3 regions of the Marinomonas profundi genome follow, and region 2 is predicted to be linked to each of the others. Evidence: predicted binding sites of a transcription regulator. Region 2 holds the regulator's gene; each other region holds the start of a gene.
What was found. Region 2 encodes PhoB, which activates phosphate uptake and scavenging genes when phosphate is short. Its sites were predicted from a motif close to TGTCATANNNNTGTCANA; they were not measured.
Positions count from the first base shown of each region.

Region 1: a site for PhoB is predicted at 5,238-5,255, ahead of J8N69_RS09190 (GNAT family N-acyltransferase). Genes of this name have one in related genera too.
Region 3: a site for PhoB is predicted at 5,679-5,696, ahead of J8N69_RS03060 (PhoX family protein). Genes of this name have one in related genera too.

Region 1 is NZ_CP073013.1:1,974,022-1,981,861, reverse strand. Features, by position in the region: gene J8N69_RS09225 (DUF1365 domain-containing protein) at 1-578, opposite strand, end outside; gene J8N69_RS09220 (NAD(P)/FAD-dependent oxidoreductase) at 572-1,822, opposite strand; gene J8N69_RS09215 (SDR family NAD(P)-dependent oxidoreductase) at 1,946-2,707, opposite strand; gene J8N69_RS09210 (nuclear transport factor 2 family protein) at 2,723-3,166, opposite strand; gene J8N69_RS09205 (sigma-70 family RNA polymerase sigma factor) at 3,413-3,988, shown strand; gene J8N69_RS09200 (ChrR family anti-sigma-E factor) at 3,994-4,689, shown strand; gene J8N69_RS09195 (hypothetical protein) at 4,809-4,991, shown strand; gene J8N69_RS09190 (GNAT family N-acyltransferase) at 5,307-7,034, shown strand; gene J8N69_RS09185 (hypothetical protein) at 7,036-7,185, opposite strand; gene J8N69_RS09180 (isoamylase early set domain-containing protein) at 7,526-7,831, shown strand.
Region 2 is NZ_CP073013.1:1,618,864-1,626,703, reverse strand. Features, by position in the region: gene J8N69_RS07640 (response regulator) at 1-779, shown strand, start outside; gene phoR (phosphate regulon sensor histidine kinase PhoR) at 941-2,269, opposite strand; gene phoB (phosphate regulon transcriptional regulator PhoB) at 2,266-2,961, opposite strand; gene ubiA (4-hydroxybenzoate octaprenyltransferase) at 3,046-3,900, opposite strand; gene J8N69_RS07620 (chorismate--pyruvate lyase family protein) at 3,897-4,457, opposite strand; gene J8N69_RS07615 (HDOD domain-containing protein) at 4,464-5,732, opposite strand; gene J8N69_RS07610 (amino acid ABC transporter ATP-binding protein) at 5,829-6,608, opposite strand; gene J8N69_RS07605 (amino acid ABC transporter permease) at 6,631-7,731, opposite strand; gene J8N69_RS07600 (amino acid ABC transporter permease) at 7,742-7,840, opposite strand, start outside.
Region 3 is NZ_CP073013.1:663,187-671,026, forward strand. Features, by position in the region: gene J8N69_RS03045 (2-hydroxyacid dehydrogenase) at 1-313, opposite strand, end outside; gene J8N69_RS03050 (VOC family protein) at 310-723, opposite strand; gene J8N69_RS03055 (putative bifunctional diguanylate cyclase/phosphodiesterase) at 885-3,299, opposite strand; gene J8N69_RS03060 (PhoX family protein) at 3,630-5,537, opposite strand; gene J8N69_RS03065 (methyl-accepting chemotaxis protein) at 5,784-7,421, shown strand; gene J8N69_RS03070 (MmcQ/YjbR family DNA-binding protein) at 7,478-7,840, opposite strand, start outside.

The sequences.
Region 1 (7,840 bases), 360 kb from region 2:
ACTAACGCTTTATTTTGCATGTGGACCGCTAATTTATGGTGCGGAACATTGCTGCGCCAATCATAAAAATGTTCCATTGGATGAAAAGGCGACACATGCATTGCCTTATTGAATTGGATACGCTGCATTGGCTGATTTGGATCACATTTTAAAACGTAAGGGATTTTTTCTCGCCAAGGCGTATTGGTGACTTCAAGCAACATGGCCTGTAGTTGCTCATTTTCATCAAAGCAGTAATAGAGAGTAATGGGGTTAATAATAAAGCCGAAATAGCGGCAATTAGTCAGCATCCTAACGGCACCCGATAAGTTCAAATCAAGACGCGTGTTGACTTCATTCAGCACCGCTTGTTTGATCGACACACTTGGGTCGCCAAAATAATCCTTGCGCGAAAATCGAGCGAGCGACCAAGATTTCATTGACCACCAAGGGCTCATCGCCAGCACATCGTCTAACTCATCTAAATCGAAATACATCATAAAAACGCCATAGCGAAACGCATGAGCGCGCGGCGTAAAACGGCGATGACGCACCGTACCCTGATAAATAGCACTGTGCTGAGGCACAAAATCTACCATATGACACCCAATCCATTGGCGACACGAACGCCGCTCCAACAGCCATCTTCGTGGAAACCATTGCGCCAATAAGCGCCACAGAACCAGGTTTTATTGACGCCATTAATCTCTTGCCAGCGGTCCTGTGCTTTGATGCCATCCAAGGTAAACGTCGGGTGGGAGTACTGAAAGCGCCCGACTATTTTGTCTTCGTCTATCATCTCGGTCTGGTTCAAGGTCACCACATAAGTGGTATCGCTGGAAAAATGCTGCAAGATATTCATGTTATAGCTCAGCGTAGCGGGTTTGGTGCTATCTTCGCCTAAATGGTAATTCCAGCTCGACCAAGCGAGTTTTTTCTTCGGTAGCAAGCGGCTATCGGTATGCAATACCACATCGTTATTGCGGTATGGAATCGCCGACAAAATTGCTTTTTCATCGGCAGAAGGATCCGCCAGCAAAGCCAAGGCTTCGTCGCTGTGACAGGCAAACACCACTTGATCAAAGGTCTGTTCAGAGCCATCGGCAAAGTGAATCACCACCTTGTCATCAAAGCGATGCACTTTGCTGATGTTGGCGCTAAGTTGGATTCTGTCTTGGAACTTAGCCACCAGCGGCGCTAGATACGCCGATGAGCCACCTTCAATCACGCGCCACTGAGGACGATCATTAACACTCAACAAGCCATGATTCTTAAAGAAACGCACAAAAAACACCAAGGGGAAATCCATCATTTCATCCAGTGTGGACGACCAAATCGCACTGCCCATCGGAATCAAATAATGGCTGGCAAAACGCGGACCATAGCCTTTTTCTTGCAGGTATTCGCCCAGTGTGACGCCTTCTTTCAATTGGCCGCTGTCTAGGTCTTGGATGGCTTCTTTATTGAAACGCACGATGTCTTTTAACATGCCCATAAAGGCAAAATTTAACAGATTACGACGCTGTGCAAACAAGGTATTAAGGTTGTTGCCGCCGTATTCTAACCCCGTGCGCTGACAGCTCACACTAAAGCTCATTTCTGTCGCCTTAGACGCCACTCCCAGTTCATCCATTAAGCGAATGAAGTTGGGGTAAGTCCAATCATTAAACACAATAAAACCGGTATCAATCGACCGCGTACGCCCGCCTTCGGCCACATCGACCGTTGCGGTATGACCACCAATGCGCTCAGCAGATTCGAATACCATCACCTCATGTTGTTGCTGTAAAAGATAGGCGCTGGTTAAACCGGAAATCCCTGACCCAATTATGGCAATTTTCACTCATTGTCCCCTTAAACATAGGTTTCTTCATCCGCCAAGTTAGGCCGATATTTTTATTCCGTTTGATTTGCTGTTTTTTAGACGCTAATGACTTTGCTTAGGCACTAACGATTTTTCTAGACACTAACGCTCTTTTTTAGGTGCCAACATAGTCAGCCATAATTTCGGAAAGTGCCGCCCTGCCCACAACATGGCCGATAAACGCTTAGGAAAGGCAAACTCAAAAGGGCGTGATTCTAAGGCGCTGAACATTCTTTTAGCGGCGTCATCGGCAGACATCAAAAAAGGCATCGAAAAGCTGTTTTTCTGCGTTAATGGTGTATCAACAAAGCCTGGTAACAAGCAGGTCACATCAATATTGAATGGCTTTAAATCCATGCGCAAAGAAGAGAGGAAATAACGCACAGCGGCTTTACTCGCGCCATAGGCTTCGGCCTGAGGAAAGGCCGCTTGCACGGCTTGAGAACTGACCCCAACTAGATGCGGGCGCGAAGATTTTTTCAGCAAAGGCAGACACACATCCACACTGTTGACCAGGCCGAAAAAATTCACTGACATGATTCGATCCATCATTTTCCAATCTGGGTCGATATCGCTCATATCGAGGTATTCACAGGTGCCTGCGTTTAAAACCGCACAATCTAAGCAGTCTGAGTGAGCCGCCAATGCAGCCCGTACCGAATCAATTTGACTGTCGTCGGCAATATCAAACTCAATAAAGGCTAAGTGCTCATGCTTGTCTAATAAAGGCGTTAACTCACCCGGCTTTCTTGCACTTGCCAAGACTCGCCAGCCTGCTTCTAAATAGCGTTTTGTGAGCGCCAAGCCAATCCCAGAGCTGGCACCGGTTACCCAAACCACTTTTTTTGCCGTCTTTTGATTCATCGAATATCCCTCTACTTACTTTGCCAAGCGCTTTTTTAAGCCTTTAACCGCTGCGCCCAATAAGGGTACATGCTCATAAATCAGCTGACCAAGGTCGTACACATCCTCATGGAAATAAATGCGCTCATTAAATTGCACCTGACTCATACCCCGTACCGTAATAATTTGATTGCCTAATTTAGGGTGTTTAAAATGCATATTCCATTTAATGTAAGCCGTATTCTCAGACACCAGCTGGTCTAGGTATTCAAAACGACCGCTGTGCACATTGGCACACATTTCCGACAGGTAAGCGTGCAAGGTTGCCACGCCACGTATTTCATGGATAGGATCCTTGAAAAACACATCATCAGCGTAAACATCGTCGATCTTATCTAATCGTGGGTGCTTCACATCTTGATAAAACGCCTTAAAGCGTTCTATTAATAAAGAATTGGGGGGCACTTTTGAGTCCGTCATACTCATCATTTACCTTAGCTATTTGCCTTGATGGAGGGGCTTTTTGTCTCACCCTAGTGGTTAAACGCATTTCAGCGCATTTTGGATCACCCTCGAATGAAAAATTAAACGCCCAGAATGAAAAATTAAACACAGGACAAATTAAACTATTTAAATAAACAAAAGTGATCCACCGCCACAAATCCAACGTATATTTGATACAGCGCACACTGGCGTATGACAGTTTTGCTTTTTTTGGAGCGATAAATGGAACGCGCAACACCATTACCCATTGACGAAAAACGGCTAGCAGACCTTTTTGCCGTTGCCGAACATAGAGACCAAGCCGCCTTAGGGCGTTTGTTTGATCACTATGTTCCGAAAGTAAGATCTTTCTGCCTTGCCGCCCAGCCGGGGGCCAATTTAATGGCCGATGATATTGCCCAAGAGGTGATGATACGTATTTGGAATAAAGCACACACTTACAAACCTGAATCGGCGTCGCTTAATACCTGGGTTTTTACCCTAGCAAGAAACGCACGTATTGATTATTTGCGCAAAAACAGTCGACATCAGTCGGATATTGATCCGGAATATCTTTGGCAAAATGTGATCGACGAAAACGCCGATCCATTTAAAGACGCACAGCAAAAAAGAGATCAAGAACGCATTCAGCAAGGCTTAGACAAGTTACCACCAGATCAAAAACAGGTGCTGTCAAAAGTCTATTTAGAAGGCAAAACACATAAGGAAGCCGCGGAAGAATTATCTCTCCCTCTTGGAACGATAAAATCTCGGGTTCGCCTTGCTTTGCACAAACTCACTATTTACGTTAAGAGGTAATATCGATGACCCACTACCATCCATCGATTGAAATACTCACCGACTACGCTGCGGGTTCATTGCCTCTAGCGCATTCCTTGTGCGTGTCGACACATTTGGAGCATTGCCCTGAATGCCAACAGCAAATCCGAAAATTAGAAATGCTTGGCTCACACCTTTTTGATCAGGCGCAAACGGAAAACCGTCCACTGAGTAATTTAAAAGACAGTTTTTTCAAAAACTTAGCCCAGCAGCCAGCACAAGAAAGCGTTAAAAGCACACAGCAAGATAAAGATAAAGACACCCAATGGGATGATTACGCCATTCCTCGCAGCCTGCGCCAGTTTATTAGCAAAAGCTACGATGAGCTGTCTTGGATGCGTTTGTCTCCGTCCTTTAAGATCGCCACACTTTACAACGAAGAAGGCGGTGCACAAGTTGCTCTTACGCGAGTCAAAGCCGGTGCCCACATGCCGACTCACACTCATACAGGGGATGAAATAACCTTGGTATTAGAAGGGGCGTTTTCCGATGACAGTGGCGTTTATAGACAGGGAGATTTCATTTGCCGTGATGCCAGCCACAAACACAAGCCGATGGTCACTGAAGACGCCGAATGCATTTGTTTAACGGTATTAGATGCACCGATTGAGTTTACGGGGTGGTTTACACGTTTACTCAATCCGATTATTCGTCGTTATCATCCACATTCGCACACTTAATACAATTGTTACGACATACGAAAATTAAGCGCACGATAGCAGACGTTAGTGAATAACAAGCAATGTTTCTAAGATTCTGGTATAGTCCTTATTCAATCTAATAACAAGGACTATTTATTATGGCAACGAAGAAAAAGCAGCCAGCCGCTTCGGAAACCTCAGAATCCATCGAAAAGCAGATGCAAGAGTTTCTTGCTCGTGGTGGTCAAATAGATAAGATTGATTCAGGGGTTAGTGGACAATCGCAATTAACAGGATCGCGCCATATTTCTTTGGGAAATAGCAAAACCAAAGCACAATAAGCGCTAAAGACAGTTCGTTTATCGCAAACGTTTTTGTTATTTTTATCCGTTAGAAGCTCTATTATCGCGCGCTTGGGTATACGTTAGTTTAAGTATATTAAAAGCCCAAAGCGCGAGATTAATCCTACCTCAAATCACTCTTATTCTACGCCTACCTAATTGACCTCCGACTTATTAGACAACGCCTTAGACAACCACGTTTGTCCGCAAACAGAATAGCAACAGGTCATTTTTTCGACACACAAACGTCACGTTCTTGTCATATTGACGCTCTACTCTCATCAATAAGACATCTTATTAGAGCGGAGTACGACTGTGATACAAGTTGAGCAAATGATTGCCAGTAAATCGCCTCAGTTTTTCGACAAGAGCCCACTCATCACTCGCCCGACGTTAAGCCTATTAAAGCGCTTATTCCACGAAAGTGAAGTAAACCATTTCCTGGAAAAAAACCACGGCTGTGTCGGCTTCGAATTTATTGATCGCGTACTGGATCACTTCAACTTTAGTTATCAAGTCAGCCAAGTTGACCGACGCAACATTCCCGCCAGCGGACGCGTGATGATCATCGCCAATCACCCCCTTGGAGCACTAGATGGCTTGGCGCTATTACGCTTAATAGGCGAAATTCGTCCCGACGTAAAAATCGTCGCCAATGATTTATTAATGGGGTTTGATGGTTTAAAGAGGCTGGTGCTACCAGTGGATAATCTAGGCGGAAAAACCGCGCGCCAGCAACTTAAAGCCATTATGAGTTGCCTGCACAATGAAGAAGCGGTGATTATTTTCCCCGCTGGCGAAGTCTCTCGTATGTCGCCAAGTGGCGTCAAAGACCAGCAATGGAATCAGAACTATCTCAAATTGGCGCAAAAAACCAACAGTCCATTATTGCCAGTTCATATTGGCGGACGCAATTCCATGCTGTTTTACACCAGCTCACTTTTGTATCGTCCGCTGTCTACGATTCAACTTGCCAATGAAATGTTTCGTCAGAAAAATCGCAAAATTCCCATGCAAGTGGGTCAAGCCATTCCCATTCAAGAATTGGCAAAGCTGCCTTTGAGCGACAAAGAGAAAAACAAACTGGTAAAACGCCATTTGTACCGCATCGCTAAAGGCAAAAAACCGCTGCTTAAAACCGAAAAAACCGTTGAACACCCGCAAAATAGACAGATGATCAAACAAGAACTCAAACTGGCAGAGCATCTTGGCAACACCAAAGACAACAAACAAATTTACCTATTCGATTACGATCCTATGTCAATCACCATGAAAGAAATTGGCCGCTTACGCGAGATTGCCTTCCGCAAAGTGGGTGAAGGCACAGGCGAACGCTCTGACCTAGATAAGTTCGACCAGTACTATCGCCATTTGATTCTGTGGGACGAAGAAGAGCTGGAAATCGTTGGCGCTTACCGTATTGGCGAAGTGGCTCGATATATGAAATCAGACACACCAAATCGTATCTACAGTGCCGAGCTGTTCCAATACTCTTGCGATATGGAACCCTATTTCGAGCAAGGCATCGAGCTAGGACGCAGCTTTATCCAGCCCAAATACTGGGGCAAGCGTAGTCTGGATTATTTGTGGTACGGCATTGGTGCTTACCTCGATAAACACCCTGACATTCGCTACATGTTTGGCCCGGTAAGCCTAAGCAACAGCTACCCACAAGTGGCAAAAGACTTTATCGTCTCTTTCTACAAACTGTATTTTGCCGACAAAGAACACTTAGCGCGCGCTTTCACGCCCTATCAAGTTAATGCCGAACACAATGACATCATTTCGACTATCTTCAGTGGTGACGATTACGAAGAAGATTTTAGACTATTAAAAGAGCAACTCAGCCACTTTGGTGCCAGTGTGCCAACGCTGTTCAAACAATACAGTGAATTGTGTGAGCCCGGTGGGGTTCGCTTCTTAGACTTTGGTGTCGATGCCGACTTTGGCTACTGTGTGGACGGATTGGTCCTAGTAGACCTAAATACAGTCAAAGAAGCGAAAAACAAACGCTACCGAGGTCATAACCAAGTGAGTCATTAATTTACGATCTTGGATCGTGATGATGACCATGCGAATGATGGCGATGAGTATGATGAGCTGCTTGTTCAGGACGTTTAAAGAAAACCAAATAAACAATCTTGATAACCAGCATCACACTAAGCGCAATAAGAACGATCATTTGAATATCCATGAATCACCTCGTTATTTTTATTGGTGCACTTTGAGTATAGGACAGAAAACCGTCTCAAATGTGAATTTACGTCTTTATTTTGGACCGATGAAACAAGCCCCACAAGAGTGCAATATGCTCAAATATAAAACAAATACAGCGAGATAAAGCGCTAAAACATTTGATATAAAGCCACAAGAAAGACGGCGTACGAGTTTTTTTATTGATCAATGAATGAGTTAAGAAATATGGCGCAAGCCTTGCTTAGCTTTCACAACGTAAGCATAAAATTCATCCACACTCAGGCTTTTTCAGTAGCCTTAACTTTTTGTTTATCACTAGATAGACCTTGGAGCCGGAAATGATTGAAAAAACCTACCTAAAAACCAAACCTGAATGCAAAGTGAAATTTGCCCTACCTGCTGAAATCGTCGGTGACGCCAAAAACGTCGCTCTGGTTGGCGACTTTAATAACTGGGATGGCACCGCCAACCCAATGAAAAAACAAAAGTCTGGCGTGTTTGCCTCAACGCTAAATTTAGAGGTTGATCATAGCTATCAACTTCGCTATTTAATCGACGAGCAAAACTGGCTCAACGACGACATGGCCGACGCCTATGTTCCAAGCCCGGTAAGCTTCGACACAAACGGCGTCATCAGCCTGTAATACCCCTTT
Region 2 (7,840 bases):
GTAAGCAGTTTCCTGCTTGTGTGATAGAAGATGCGGTAAATGGTCGAAAAGCACAGCAAATGATGACAAAACATCAATTTGATATGGTGTTGTGTGATTGGGAAATGCCTGAAATGACGGGTGTGGAATTGCTCAAATGGTGTCGAGAACAGCCCAAATATAAAAAAGAAAATGTGCCGTTTGTGATGATTACCAGCCGTGGCGATAAAAGCCATGTGGTGGAAGCAGTACAGGCTGGCGTGACGGATTATCTGGGCAAGCCTTTTTCCAGTGAGCAGCTTATCAATAAGGTCTTTTCGGCGGCCAAGAAACACAGCATAGAGAACAAACTGTCTTCTCAGCGGCCACGTGAGTCGAATACGCCGGGCGGTGTCAGCTCGGCGTCGTTGGATGTATTGATGGGGGCCGGAAAGTCAGCGGCTCCGGCTCAAAGCGCAAAAATCACCACGCCTGATGCGCCAGTCCCCACGGTAAAAGACGTCAAAATACCCACTATGGTGCGCTTTGAAGGCAAACAATTTCGCTGCATGATTATTCAATTCAGCAAAATGGAAGCGACCATGTTTATTAAAAGTGACGATGTGGTGCCGCAAGTACTGGGGCAAGCCGTATTGGATTTGGAGTTTGACAGCAAGGTCAACCGGCTCAACTACTATGTTCAATCAGTGGCTACGTCAGAGAAAAAACACGATTCCACCTTCTTGACCGTGATCTTGAGCCTGATTGACCAAGACAGCGAAAAAGAGACGTTTATTAGCCGGTTGTTTGATAGCTTATAAATCCCCATTATCAACCCCTCCCTAACCCTCCCCTTGAAGATAAGGGGGAGGGAATAGATCTTAATCTAACACCTTCCCTTGAAGATAAAAGTGGAGCGTCGATCTAGCTCCTCCCCCTTGCAAAGGGGGAGGCTGGGGTACACTTAATTACTTGGCGAACCTTAATTATTGTCTATAGGAGTTGGCAGCGCTGGAATCGTATCGATTCGGGTACGATTGGCGGGGAAGTAACAAGAAAAGGTACTGCCTACGCCGGGTTGGCTGCGAATGTGTAATTTGGCGTCATGGTGCAATAACACATGTTTGACGATGGCTAAGCCAAGCCCTGTGCCACCGGTTTTTGAACCTCGGCCTTTATCAACCCGAAAGAAGCGTTCTGTGAGTCTGGGGATGTATCTTGGTTCTATGCCCAATCCTGAATCTTTCACTGAAAACACGCCGTTAAACTCGCCGGATTCCCACTTTATTTGAATCGTTCCGCCATCGGGTGAATACTTAATGGCGTTGACGATCAGGTTCGAGAAGGCGCTGTATAAGTCTTTATAAGAGCCATAAATGCGCGCATCGTCAGGAATGTCTGCAGACAGTGTGTGTTTGTCTGTCAGCATAGGCGCGGTGACATTGCTGATTGCGTGCACCACATCGATCAGGTTAAACCATTGACTTTCCTCACGTTTGTCGTTGCCTTCTAAGCGCGACAGTAAGAGTAGATCTTCAATGAGTTGCTCCATTCGGTCTGATTGATCAGACATATTATCGATGCCTTTCTGCATGCTTTTTGGCAGGTTGTCTTTAAACAGGCTGAGGGTTTCTAAATAGCCTTTTATGACGGTAAGGGGGGTTTTTAGCTCATGGGAGGCGTTGGCGACAAAGTCTTTGCGCATTTGCTCTAGCAAGTGTAAGCGGGTCACGTCACGGACAAAAATCAGGTGGTCGTTTTTGTCGTACAGCGTGGTTTGAATTTCCAGATACACGCCATCTTTGGCGGGTGATTTGATAATTAATGGTTCGCCAAAGCGTTTTTGGCTGAAGTAACGGAAAAATTCTGGGTTACGCACAATATTGGTAATGGCTTGGCCACGGTCAATCGGGCGCTGTAAACCTAGAAAGTGCGCGGCGGAATTGTTCCACCATTCTAAATTGCCTTGATTGTCGGCCATGATGACGCCTTCTTTTAAGGCGGTGGTGGAGCTTTCGATGCGGGTTAGTGCTTGGCGCATGCGGCGCTTGGATTTGCGTTGTTTTTTTTGTAGCCGATAGACGGCATCAAACACTTCGCCCCAAATGCCACTGGCTTCTGGCGGTGCCGCTCGGCCAGCATAGCGTAACCAATTCTGAAATTGATACAGCTGATAAAGCTGCCAGTACAAAGAGCCTAAGACGTAGAGCAGCAAAACACCCAGTAATTGCCCGATAATCAGGCCAATGACAATGCAAGCGGCTAAACCGCTTAGCCAAGCAATAATGGTGTTTCGCCACATGGTTTTCATAAAGACCTTTTTGCTGAGAAGCGGTAGCCTGTTCCTCGTACGGTTTGTATCAAGAAATCATGGGAGCCACCGATGGCTTTGCGTAAACGACGTATATGAACGTCAACCGTGCGCTCTTCAACGTAGACATTGCCACCCCAGACTTGATCCAGTAGCTGCGCCCGTGAATAAGCACGTTCTTGGTGCGTCATCAGGAATTTGAGTAGACGGTATTCTGTCGGCCCCATGTCTAACGGGCGGCTGCCTATGGTGACGCGCTGACTAATGGGGTCGAGTAGCAAGCCTTCTATTTCTATCGGCTCGTCAACCCCTTGAGGGGTCGCTCGGCGTAGCACGGCTTTGAGTCGAGCGACCAGTTCACGCGGTGAGAAAGGTTTGGTGATGTAGTCATCCGCACCGACTTCTAAGCCTTGGATTTTATTGTCTTCTTCGCTTTTTGCGGTCAGCATGATGACCGGAATTTCGGCCGTGGTGCTGTCTTTCTTTAGGCGACGAGTCAATTCGATACCGCTACCACCGGGCATCATCCAATCGACCAAAATAAGGTCGGGCCTATGGTCCACGATGATTTCGTGGGCTTGTTGTATATTTTCGGCTTCCAAATATTCATAACCTGCCATTTCAAGTGCAATAGCAATCATTTCGCGTATGGAAGATTCGTCATCAATAATTAATACTTTTTTACCGGTCACAGGATATACCCTCATCTCAGGAACGGTTTTATTAAAGCGGTCAAATGTGACAATTCGATTACATTGTCACAACTTTGCCATATATTACATAAAATAGCTTACTGCTAAACCGATAAAGATACAGTAACCAACGCGATTGTTGTCTAAAAAGGAGCGAAAGCAGGCTTGGCGTTCACGCTCTTTTGCTTGTTTAAATTGCTGATAAAACAATCCGATACAGACGATCAGCGACACAAAATAGAGCCAATGCAGTTCCGCCAGCACACCAATCCATGTCATCAAAGACAAGGTCAGTCCTTGTAAGCAAACGATGACAAATAAGTCATATTGGCCAAATAAAATCGCCGTGGATTTGACGCCAATTTTTAAGTCGTCTGGGCGGTCTGTCATGGCGTAGTAAGTGTCGTAGGCAATGGTCCAAAAGCAATTGGCGACAAACAGCATCCACAGTTCAGGGTCTGCTAAATGGCCGCCTTGTGCACTGTATGCCATGGGGATCGCCCAAGAAAACGCTAACCCCAAAAAAAGCTGAGGCAGATGGGTATATCGTTTCATAAAGGGGTACAGTGCAGCAAGACCCAAACCAACGAACGACAGTAAAATCGTCCGCAGATCGGTAAACAGTACCAGGATAAAACTCAAAAGAGACAGTGCGGCAAACAGCATTAGGGCTTCTTTTTCCGATACTCGCCCCGCGGGCAGCGGGCGGTTTTTAGTACGATCAACAAAGCCATCGATTTTTCTATCGGCGTAGTCGTTAATGACACAACCGGCTGAACGCATGCTAAAAACGCCTATGACAAAAATTATCACCAGATGCCACTGAGGCAGGCCTTCGGCGGCTAACCATAATGCCCATAATGTCGGCCACAATAGCAGCAGAGAGCCAATAGGGCGGTTAAATCGGGTTAATTCTGCGTAATCTTTAAGTTTGTTCATAACAATCCAAACGGTGTTTTTAGTTGGTTTATTTCATCAAAAAAAGCCTCATTTACCAGTATTCCAGGGCCATATTGGTGGAACACAGAACGCCTTGCCCATAAGGCGGTGTGCTGATCGGGGAACATGCGTTTTGGTAATTGAGTGACTTCAATAGGGCTGCGAATGAGTGATCTGTGCTGGAACAAATAACCACCCAAGGGTTTGTTTTTTAAATGTTTTACCTGTCGCCAATGGCCTTGTAAAGACCTAGCGGGAATAATAGAGCGCGCATAAATGACAGCTTTACCGTCTACCTTGAGCAGCACAGTGCGGATTCTGGCGGCTTCTCTAGGGCGTAAGTTGAGGCGTTTTTTTTCTCGAGAGGTTGGCGTGCCCCAAGCGTCTTCAATCACCTCGACCGTGAGTTCTCCCAAGGATTGCAGCTTGGTCGTTAAAGAAGCGTGAGTGATCAGCCATGGCCATAACGTTTTGGGAGCCTTGGTTTTATTAACACGATGAATGGGCGCCCAGCGATAGTCAAATTGTTGGGCGGCTAGAGGATTCATGATTGTCATAAAACGTTAAGTGTTCATTTTATTGATCAAAGCGACCATTTTATGTAGCTCTGCTGACGATTGATAGACCTTTTCCCGACAGGCTTGCGCTTCTTCAAGCGTCAGCCCAATTTCTAATAACACCGAAGGGTCAATCTCCCCGTCATTGCGCAGCTGATGGGAGAGGTAAAGTAACTTGGCTAACAGGGCGTGTTCGCCATAATAATGGGGCTTTTTACTGTAACGAATGGCGGTCCAGATATTGTCAGGTAGGCTCCAATAACGTAATAACCACGACCCTAACTGCTCTTTGGTGAAGTGCAGTATTTGCATTTCAATCAGCTCTGAGGGCAAGTGAGCATTGGCTTCTTGATAACGCGATAGAATCGAAAAATGCGGTGGCAAAATAGTGCTTATCGCTAAGTAGCCAAAATTGTGCAGTAAACCCGCGAGATAAGCATGGCCAAGTTTAGGGCGCTGTTGTGCCGGCATGGCTTTTGCCAAGGATTCCATGAGTACCGCGTTGGAAACCGAGCCTAACCAAAAATCTTCATAGTGGCGCGGGCCGTCTTCTGGCGCTTGGAAGCCGTTTCCCATGGACAGTCCCAGTGCTAGGTTCATCACCATATCGAAGCCTAAAACGCGAATCACGGCATCTTCCACCGATTCTATGTTGCCCGGCGCGCCATAGTAAGGGGATGACGCCCAGCTGATGACTTGTGCCGCTAAGCTTGGATCGAGTGCGATGATATCGCATAGCTCATCGGTTCCGGCTGTCTTATCGGTTGAGAGACGGATGATGCGATGGGATGAGACCGGCAACGGCGGAATTTCTAATGTTTCTTCTAGGCGCTGCTTGAGTCGAATAGATTGGAATCGCCCTAATGCTTGCAGTATTTGCTCTTCATCATTCTCGTGGTTGTCTACCGGATGTTTGATGAGTTGAGTGGGCAGAGAAATCGGTTCGAAACGATTTAATGGCCCAGAGAATAAGGTCTGCAATTCTGCAGCACACAGATCTTTATATTGACCATCATGATGAGTCCGTATGGCGACGGAGGTTGCTTTTAATAAGCTGACTTCCAGTATCGTGGCGACGCTATTTGGCTTAATGAGAGGGTCGCCCATGCTATGGAAGCTCATGACGGGTTCAAAGCGACGTTTGGTAAGGCGTGAAACCGCCGCAATATCGAGCATGTTGCTTTCAGGAAAAATCACCTGTAGACGACCAGTATGATCCGCTAAATGTACAACACGCAATTTTTGACTGAGCGGACGGTCGGTTGGCGGTAGCATAAATATCTCGATTAAAATAAGTCTAAAGTGACTGACATGAAAAAGCCCCGTTAGGGGCTTTTGTCAATATAGCAGATTTTAAAACGAAGTAATTACTTAGTGATTTAGAATCTGACTTAAAAACATTTGCGTACGATCGTGTTGCGGATTGTCGAAGAATTCATGAGGCTCATTGGCCTCGACGATTTCACCGGCATCCATAAACACCACACGGTCAGCCACGGTTTTGGCAAAGCCCATTTCGTGCGTGACACACACCATGGTCATGCCTTCTTCCGCCAACTGAACCATGACGTCCAGTACTTCTTTGATCATCTCAGGATCAAGCGCTGACGTTGGCTCATCAAATAACATGATGCGCGGCTGCATACACAAACCACGAGCAATCGCCACGCGTTGCTGCTGACCACCAGAAAGCTGGCCTGGGAATTTCAATGCTTGGTTGGCGATTTTTACTCGCTCCAAGTAATGCATGGCCATTTCTTCTGCTTGTTTCTTTGGCGTCTTGCGTACCCAGATTGGTGCCAAGGTCAGGTTTTCTAAAATGCTCAAGTGTGGAAACAAGTTAAAGTGCTGAAACACCATTCCCACGTCCTTACGGATCGCTTCGATGTTCTTTAAGTTGTTGTTCATCTCCACGCCATCAACCAAAATAGCGCCTTTTTGATGTTCTTCAAGGCGGTTAATGCAACGTATCATGGTTGATTTGCCCGAGCCTGAAGGCCCACAGACAACAATGCGTTCGCCTTTTTTAATGCTAAAGTTGATATTTTTGAGTACGTGAAAATCACCGTACCACTTATTAACATCGTTAAACTCGATGATCGCTTCTTCGCCCTGCGCGAGTTGGGCACGAGCCATATTTGTATTTGTCATGATAAAGACCTCAAATTCCTAACTAATTTCGCTTGTGCCCAGTTTCTAATTTACGCTCAAGAGCCATACTGTAGCGTGACATACCAAAGCAGATAATAAAATAAATCAAGGCCGCGAAAGCGTAGCCTTCAATGGTCGTTCCTAACCAATTGGAGTCATGGTTAGCGGCTTGAATCCTCCCTAAAAAGTCAAACATACCCACGATATAGACCAAGGTAGTGTCTTTAAACAAACTGATAAAGGAATTAACAATGCCTGGAATGACCAGCTTTAAGGCTTGTGGCAACACCACTAGAATCATCGATTGCCAATAGGTTAACCCCATCGCATCGGCTGCTTCATATTGCCCTTTTGGAATAGCTTGTAAACCACCACGAACCACTTCTGCCATATAGGCTGAAGAGAATAAGATAATGCCGATCAACACGCGCAACAGCTTATTAAAATTTATGCCGTCTGGTAAAAACAGTGGGATCATCACCGACGCCATAAACAAGATGGTAATCAGTGGTACCGCCCGGATGGTTTCGATGAACACCACACAAACGGATTTGGCGATTGGCATATCAGAGCGTCGACCAAGGGCCAACAAAACCCCTAACGGGAAAGACGCCACAATACCGACCACCCCCAGCAGTACGGTAAGGAAAAGGCCGCCCCATAGAGATGTTTCGACGGCTTCTAGACCAAACACGCCCCCAGCAAACAAACAGTAAGCCACAATGGGATAGACAAAAATAATAGCGACAGAAAGGTATAATTTGTTAATCGTTTTGATCGCAAACGCACCGACCATTACGATTAATAAAATAACCGCCAAATTAATTCGCCATGTTTCTTTTTCTGGGTACAGACCATACATAAACTGGTCAAAGTAAACACTGACGAAAGCCCAGCAAGCTCCGCCTCCGGTACAGGCCGCCTTAGACGTGCCTTCCCATGTTGCATTAATAAATGCCCACGAAACGATCGGGGGAACAAGCAAATACAACAGGTAGGCGCTAAATAATGTGAGAAACACATTAAGTGGGGACGAAAATAAATTTTGACGTACCCAAGCGACGGCACCGACAGAGGTCGAAGGTGGCGGGAGGTCGGGTAATGGTTTAAATATGATAGCCATGATCTACCTCCTAACGTTCAATTAATGACATTTTGCTGTTGTACCAGTTCATAAAGATTGAAATAGACAAACTTAATGAGCCGTAAACCAACATACAAAGACCAATGGT
Region 3 (7,840 bases), 960 kb from region 2:
ACGCCAACACCGCTTCTGACATGGTCTTGGCTAAATTAGAGTCGACTAAACGCACAATGGAAAAAGTCGGAGATTCTAACTCATTCATCATCCGCTCAACCCCAGCCCACACACTGTGCACCCATTTCAATGCCGGTAATGCCAATAAATCATCAGGGTTAGGATTGGCAACAATCGCGACATCGCATTGTTGTTTTTGCTCTGCTGTTAACTCAGCAAATGGCAGGATAACCTCGTCTGGTAAAACCGCTGCAAGCTGCTTAATCCAGACGCCTTGTTCTGCAACACTCATACGACTAACAAAAGGAATCATTGTGCATACACCTGTGCCAAATCTTTAAAGCCTTTCAGCTCAATCGCATTGCCACTGGGGTCTTTAAAAAACATCGTCCATTGCTCTCCGGGCTGACCTTCAAAACGAACACTAGGCGCCAAGTCAAACACCACATTCGCCTCGGTTAAGCGCTTCGCCAGTTTTTGCCATGCATCCAACGGCAAAATCAAACCAAAATGCGGCATAGGCACAAGGTGTTCCCCTACTCGTCCCGTTTTTGTCGTTGGGCTAGGCTCACCCAAATGCAGCGATAATTGATGACCGTAAAAATCAAAGTCCACCCAAGTCTCTGTACTGCGCCCTTCCTCACACCCTAAAACCTGAGTGTAAAAAACACGTGTTTCTTCCAGCGACGTCACATGATAAGCATAATGAAATAAAGCAGACATAAGCACTCCTAGCATAATCCATGAATGAGTAAATGAGCCTAGAAAATACAGCACACACAGAGAAAGTAAACATCAAGCTCTAGTGTCGATTTATATACTTAGCATTAGACGAAAAAATGCGGGGCCTGAGTCTGCCCCAAAAACACCCTAAAACAGAGACCTTAATTCAACGCATCATAGACAAAGGTCGAGACAAATTTATCCGCTGGCAACGGATGGCCGAAATAATAGCCCTGATAATGAAAGCACTGCATTTCCCACAATCTATGGTATTGCGCAGCGGTTTCAACCCCTTCTGCTAAAACACTAATATTAAGCGCTTTTGACATCGCAATAATCGCACGGACAATCGCTTCATCGCTGCCATCTACCAATAAATCACGCACAAAAGATTGATCAATTTTCAGTCTATCGATGGGTAAGGATTTTAAGTATTTCAAGGAAGAGTAGCCGGTGCCAAAATCGTCAATAGACAGATGCACGCCTAAGGCCTTTATCGCGTGCATTTTTTCCAGACAAGACGATAAATCATTGAGTAACGTGTTTTCGGTAATTTCAAGGTCAATGCAGCCAGCAGGAACATCATGTTGCTCAAGCTGTGCTTTTAGCATGGGCAAAAACCCCGCCTGCTGGAATTGAATCGGGCTGACATTAATCGACATACGCCAAGAAGCATGCCATTTGCCTTCTTTTAGCCAGATCGCGACTTGCGACAATGCCTCATTCAACACCCACTGCCCAATCTCCACAATCAGCCCAATTTCTTCCGCGACCGGAATAAAGACCGCAGGCGAGATAAAGCCTTTGTCTCCCTCCTTCCAGCGGATCAGCGCTTCCGCACCGATAACCTGTCCGTTCGCATCATTCTGTGGCTGATAGTAAAGTGCAAATTGCTTATCTTCTATTGCATGATGAAGGGCTTTCTCCATCTCAAGGCGCGCATCTGAAACCGCCTGCATTTCAGACTGATACAAGGCAAACGTATTGCGTCCAGACGCCTTTGCTCGATATAAAGCGGTATCCGCTTGCTTTAAAATTGTTTCAGCGAAGCCTTGTCCTGCGTCGTGGCCAGAAAAAATAGCGCCGCCTAAACTGGCGGTAATATGCACCTCATGATGACCGGCTTTTTTCACTTGTTGGCAAGCCGACATCACCCGCTCAGCAAAGCGCTTTATGTGCTTTTCCACCGCCGTTCGGTCATCGCCTAGGGACTCCAATAAAAAAGCAAATTCATCCCCACCCATGCGCGCAAAAACAACCTTATTGTCAACCTCAATAAGAGAAAGCAACTGATCCGCAAGGCTACAAAGCAACTGGTCTCCGACATTGTGCCCAAGAGAGTCATTGATGACTTTAAAGTGATCAACATCCATAAACACAACCGCTGAATAGCCCAAAACATGCCTTTCTCGTTGTACAACCTCTTCCAACCGATCTGATAAAAACTGACGATTGGGTAATTTCGTCACCGCATCGTAATACGCCAAGTAATGAATATGCGCCTCGGCTTCTTTGCGCTCTAATACATCGCGGACCAGTAGTATGATTTCGGTCTTACCTTGTAGCTGATATTTTGCTAAGCGTATTTCGACCGGAAGCTCTGCATTCTGTACTTGATAAACCGCTTCCACCGTTTTAGTGGAACCTTGCTGCAAAGAGTGCAGCACACAAGAAAACGCCGTCCACGAAGACGGCGTATGCAATTGCGCCAAAGAGCCAGACCGAATCTTTGATGCACTCATTTTAAGCATGGATTCTGCGGCACTATTCACCAAGGTTATGCGGTGGTCTTCATCCAATAATAAAATACCGTCCGCGGCGTGCTCTATCATCGCTCGGGTATGACGGTTGCTGCGCTCCAAATCGCTTAAAGCCGCCTTCAGCTTATCCCATAATTGCACGAAGCTTGCATGCAAGTTTCCCAATTCATCAGAGCGATGATAACGATAAAAGGAACCCGGTAAGGATAAGTTTTCATGACGCCCCACGGTCGACAAAGACTCAGTTAAACGCTTCAGCGGATGCGTCACTAAAAAGTAAAAAAACAACGAAATCAAAGACGCTAAAAGCACATCTTTAAACAAGTTATAAGTGAGAATAGACAAGTGTTCGGTGAAAATGGCCTCTAATAAGACACGCTTTTCAGGATAAATAGACAGGTAACCCGCCTGAAACTCTGGGGTTTCGAGACGCAACTCGCGACGGTATTGCGGTAAATCTGATAAAAAATACTCCGCCAATGACGGCGAAATAGAGAAGTCGCCTGCTGCAGCCGTCGCCTCAACAAACAACACACCCGCATCATCTCGAACCTCCACACGCGCAATCGCTGAACTGGTCAGTAAGCTATCAACTTGCTGTTGTGCAAAGTCAACATCCAAACGAAAAACCGCTTCTGCCAACGGCTTGCCAACAATCGCCATAAGCCCGGTAAAGTCTTGATTAATCTGTGCTTTATGTTGACGAATCCCTTCTACCACCTGAATAGCACTACTGACTAAACTCAATACGACCGCCAACGCCAAGGTTAAAACGGCTTGTTTAATAAATAATGATTTGGAAAATACCATGCCCATTCAGACTCGCTTAATGTTCCATATTTAGTAATTTTAACGTCTAAAAATAGACAACATTCACAATCAAACACACTGTCTCGCAACATAACACGGACGACATAAGAATAGAATAACATGCGCCCAGTGTTTGCTTTTGTTACCAACCCAGATGAGCCGAGGCACGAAGGCGTTATCTGGCAATGTAGACGACAACTAACTTGAAAACTCCGTACAAACGTACCCAACCTTCGCTTGAAAAACTCCGATGATTCCCCCCAAAAAAACAAAAAACCAGCATGAGTGAACATACTGGTTTTTGATTGAACCGGCTCCTCTGGCTCGGAATAAAAGTTAACCGATGACGGCACCATCTTCACGCGATATAGCGATAACACTTGAGCGCGGCGCCGATTGCCCACCTTCAGGCCAATGGGAGTTGCCCTTCTCACCTGGGTGCTGAATGCTAATAAACATCGTCGTTCTGCCAGGGTTCCAAGCAAATCCGGTGACTTCACATTCATTTGGCCCAACTAAAAAGCGACGAATTTCACCGGTTTCAGGGTCCCCTACCAGCATCTGGTTATTCCCTTGGCCTTTAAAGTCTTTTTCATTTGAATAGTTGCCATCGGTTTGAATCCACAACAAACCTTTAGAATCAAACGCCAAGCCATCTGGGGAGTTAAACATATTGTCTTGATTAATGTTTTTAGAGCCCGCATTAGCGTCGTCGAACACCGCAGGGTTGCCTGCCAATACAAACAAATCCCACTTAAATTCCGCACTGGTATGATCTTCGTTCATTGGCGACCAGCGTACAATTTGACCGAAGTTGTTTTTCACTCTTGGGTTAGCGCCCGTCGCTGGTGCTTCATCGCCCCCTTCGTTTGGTTTAACACCACGGTTTTTATTGTTGGTCAGCGCACAATACACTTCCACTTTATGAGGATGAGACGCCACCCACTCTGGGCGATCCATGGTCGTTGCGCCCACTTTAGACGCTGCCAGTCGAGTATGAATCGCAATTTCAGCGTCGGTCATACCGGTTGTTTTGGGTGTTAACGCTAACCATTCACCGCGATTGTTATCATGAAATTTCGCCACGTATAACGTGCCTTCTTCTAGCAAATCGCGATTATTACCACCGGCCAAATACTTGTGCTTCGACACAAAGCGATACAAAAACTCACCGCGCTCGTCATCGCCAAGGTAAACCACTACATGACCGTTACTGGCAATCGCTACTTCGGCATTTTCATGTTTAAAACGGCCAAGCGCCGTACGCTTTTTAGGGCGCGACGTCGGATCTAATGGATCGATCTCAACCACATAACCAAAACGATTTGGCTCATTTGGCTCTTTTACCAGATCAAAACGCGCATCGGCCAAGGCCCAGTCATAACGCCCCTTGCTACTAATACTATAGCGTTTAAAACCGTCACTCATTTTGTAGTTTGCATCGCTTGCGGAAAAATAACCGTTAAAATTCTCTTCGCAGGTTAAATACGTTCCCCAAGGCGTCTGACCACTACCGCAGTTATTCCACGTGCCTTTCGCCACTAACCCTTTAGGGTCCGCTGAGGTTTGCATCCATTTGTGACCACGAGCAGGGCCCGTGATGTCCATTTCCGTATCGGCGGTAATGCGACGGTTGTAAGGCGAGTCTTGCACCACACCCCATTTACCACCACGTTGAGCCACTTCAATAACAGACACGCCATGGGCGGCTATATTTTTGCGCACATCATCGGCATTAATCGGCATGGCATCAGCACGATTAGCGTGTAAAGTTTTAGGGTTAGTGTATTCATGATTGATGGCCATAATTTGCTTGCCATCTTTAGAAAACAGCGCCATGCCGTCGTTGTGATCGCCAAAGGCCAATTCCTGAGAAGCCCCCGTGCCACCCGTCGCTGAATCAAACGCTGGCGCATTGCTCCATAAAGGGTCGCCCCAAGACACAACCACTTCCCATTTATAACCTTCTGGCACAGTAACAGCATCAAGCGCATTCGCTTTCACCATACTAAAAGCAAGACGTGAGTCTGTCGTCGTCGACGCAGCAAGCGCATTACCAGCCGCCAACGTGGTAGACCCCATCACAAACGCGCTGGCCCCCACTGCCGCACCGCCGCCTAAAAAGCCACGGCGAGAAACCATTTTATGCGCCACTTCTTCAAACTCAACCACTTCTGGCGCCGGACGTACTAATTCGTCTAACTCATCAAAACTCAAATTCTGCATCTGTTCGATCTTCATCATACTGCCCCTGCATTTTTCAATAGATAGTCATTCAATGGATCGTTGTCCAAGAAATAATGGTTCAAGTGATAGTCTTTAATAATCCTGACCAAAAATGAGCCCTCCCCTGCAAGAGAGCGAACGCTAAATCTATAAACAAAACATGACATTAGAATGACAGTTAAACGACACTATGATTATATGAGGAAAGCAAACCTATAAAATGCACTCAAAACGGCAACCGATGTTACTCATAAAGGTGATGCAATGATAAACTCTCTGCGTAAAATACCCATTAATCTACGACTAACCAGCTTGGTAACCTTCTTCTCAATAGGACTTTTTTTCGTTGTTTATTTAGCATTAACGGCCAACAAACAATCCCTGCTTGACGAAAAATACAAGCAAACAAAGCACGTGGTCGAAACCGCTACCGGTGTTTTTAGTTACTTTTATGACCTAGAACAATCTGGCCAGCTCAGCCAAGCCGATGCCCAGCGCTATGCCATGGAAACCATCAAAAACACCCGCTACGCAACCTCTGAGTACTTTTGGATTAATGATTATAGCGCCACCGTCATCATGCACTCGATCAACCCCGCCTTAGATGGCAAAGACTTATCGAATCTAGAAGACCCTAATGGCAAGAAGCTGTTTGCAGAATTCGCTAAAGTGGCCAAAGCGCAAAATGCTGGCTTTGTCGATTATTTATGGCCTAAGCCCGGCAATGAAAATCCAGTAGAAAAAATCTCTTACGTGCAAGGATTCAAACCTTGGGGTTGGATTATTGGCTCTGGAATATACCTAGATGACGTCGACGCTCAATTCGAACAGGAAGTCATTCGACTCAGCCTTATTAGCGCGGCTATCGTTTTAATGGCCTTGTTTATTTCATTCTTAATCCTTCGTTCAATTCTCTTTCCCATCAGCCAAATCCAAGGGGCATTAGAAAATATTGCTAACGGTGAAGGCGATTTGTCTACGCGTTTACCTGAGTCTGGGAACGACCAATTAACCAAAATTGCCTCTCATTACAACAGCTTCGTAGCACGTCTTTCCAAAACCCTTACCACCGCTGTGTCCCTCAACAAAGCAGTAGAAGATAAAAGCCAAGAACTCAAAACGGTGGCAGCGCAAACCCAAAGCCTAACCCAACAACGAGAAGGCATGTTTGCTCAAATGGCAGACGCAATAAGAGAAGTAGACAGCTTAAAAAACGAGGTGATCGAAAGCACCCAATCCACCCTCACCTCCGCCCAAAACACCGCAGAGAAAACCAAAATCGGACAAGACTCGATTAAACAAACCGTACAATCACTCGATAAGTTATCCCATGAGCTGGAAATTGGACTAGAAGCCGTCATACAACTGGCCGAACAATCACAAACCATTGGTTCCGTGCTCGATGTCATCAGCGCCATTGCAGAGCAAACGAATTTATTAGCTCTGAATGCGGCTATCGAAGCCGCCCGAGCGGGCGAACAAGGCCGTGGCTTTGCCGTAGTAGCCGATGAAGTTAGAGGGTTAGCAAGCCGTACTCAGTCTTCTACTGATGAAATTCAAACCATGATTAGTAAATTACAAAGCGGCGCAAAAGCAGCAGAAACAAGAATTACAGAAAGCCATCAACAATCCCAAAAAACCACACAAGAAATGGCGCTCACCACACAGTCCCTTCAAGACATAGCCGTATCAGTTGATGACATCAACCAAGCCAGCAACCAAGTCATACAAAGCGTTACGATACAAAGCGACCTAGTACAAAAACTCAGTCATTTAAATGAACAGGTTTCAGAGCTTTCGTCTCAAGCGAGTTTACAAGTTAAACAAACCAACGAAACCAGTGAAATACTGGTCAAAACCACCCATCAAACTCAAGAAGTCATGTCGGTCTTTAAACTCTAACGCTTAAAACCATAGTCATAAAAAAGAACCATAAAAAAAACAGCAAAACCAATCACTCAAAGATTGGTTTTGTCTGTTTGGTTCGAATAGAGTACAGACCTCCCATGCCGTACTTCCAAGCCCTCTCTGAGCGATTTTTTAAGGCCTTTCACCACCAAACTATAAGAATGATCAATCTGGCGTTGAATTTCTCCCAATGGCAAATCTCCCGCCAAAACAACCGAATTCCAATGGCGCTTGTTCATATGGTAAGCCGGAATCACATCCGTAAAAATATCGCGCAGCTCGATGGCATGGTCGGGTGAGCATTTTACATTGAGCAATTGACGACCTTGATACCGAATCAATAAAGCAAACATTTTTCCGTGAACTTTGAAAACCGCCGTATGATCATCAAAGGGATAGTCTTCAACCGCTTC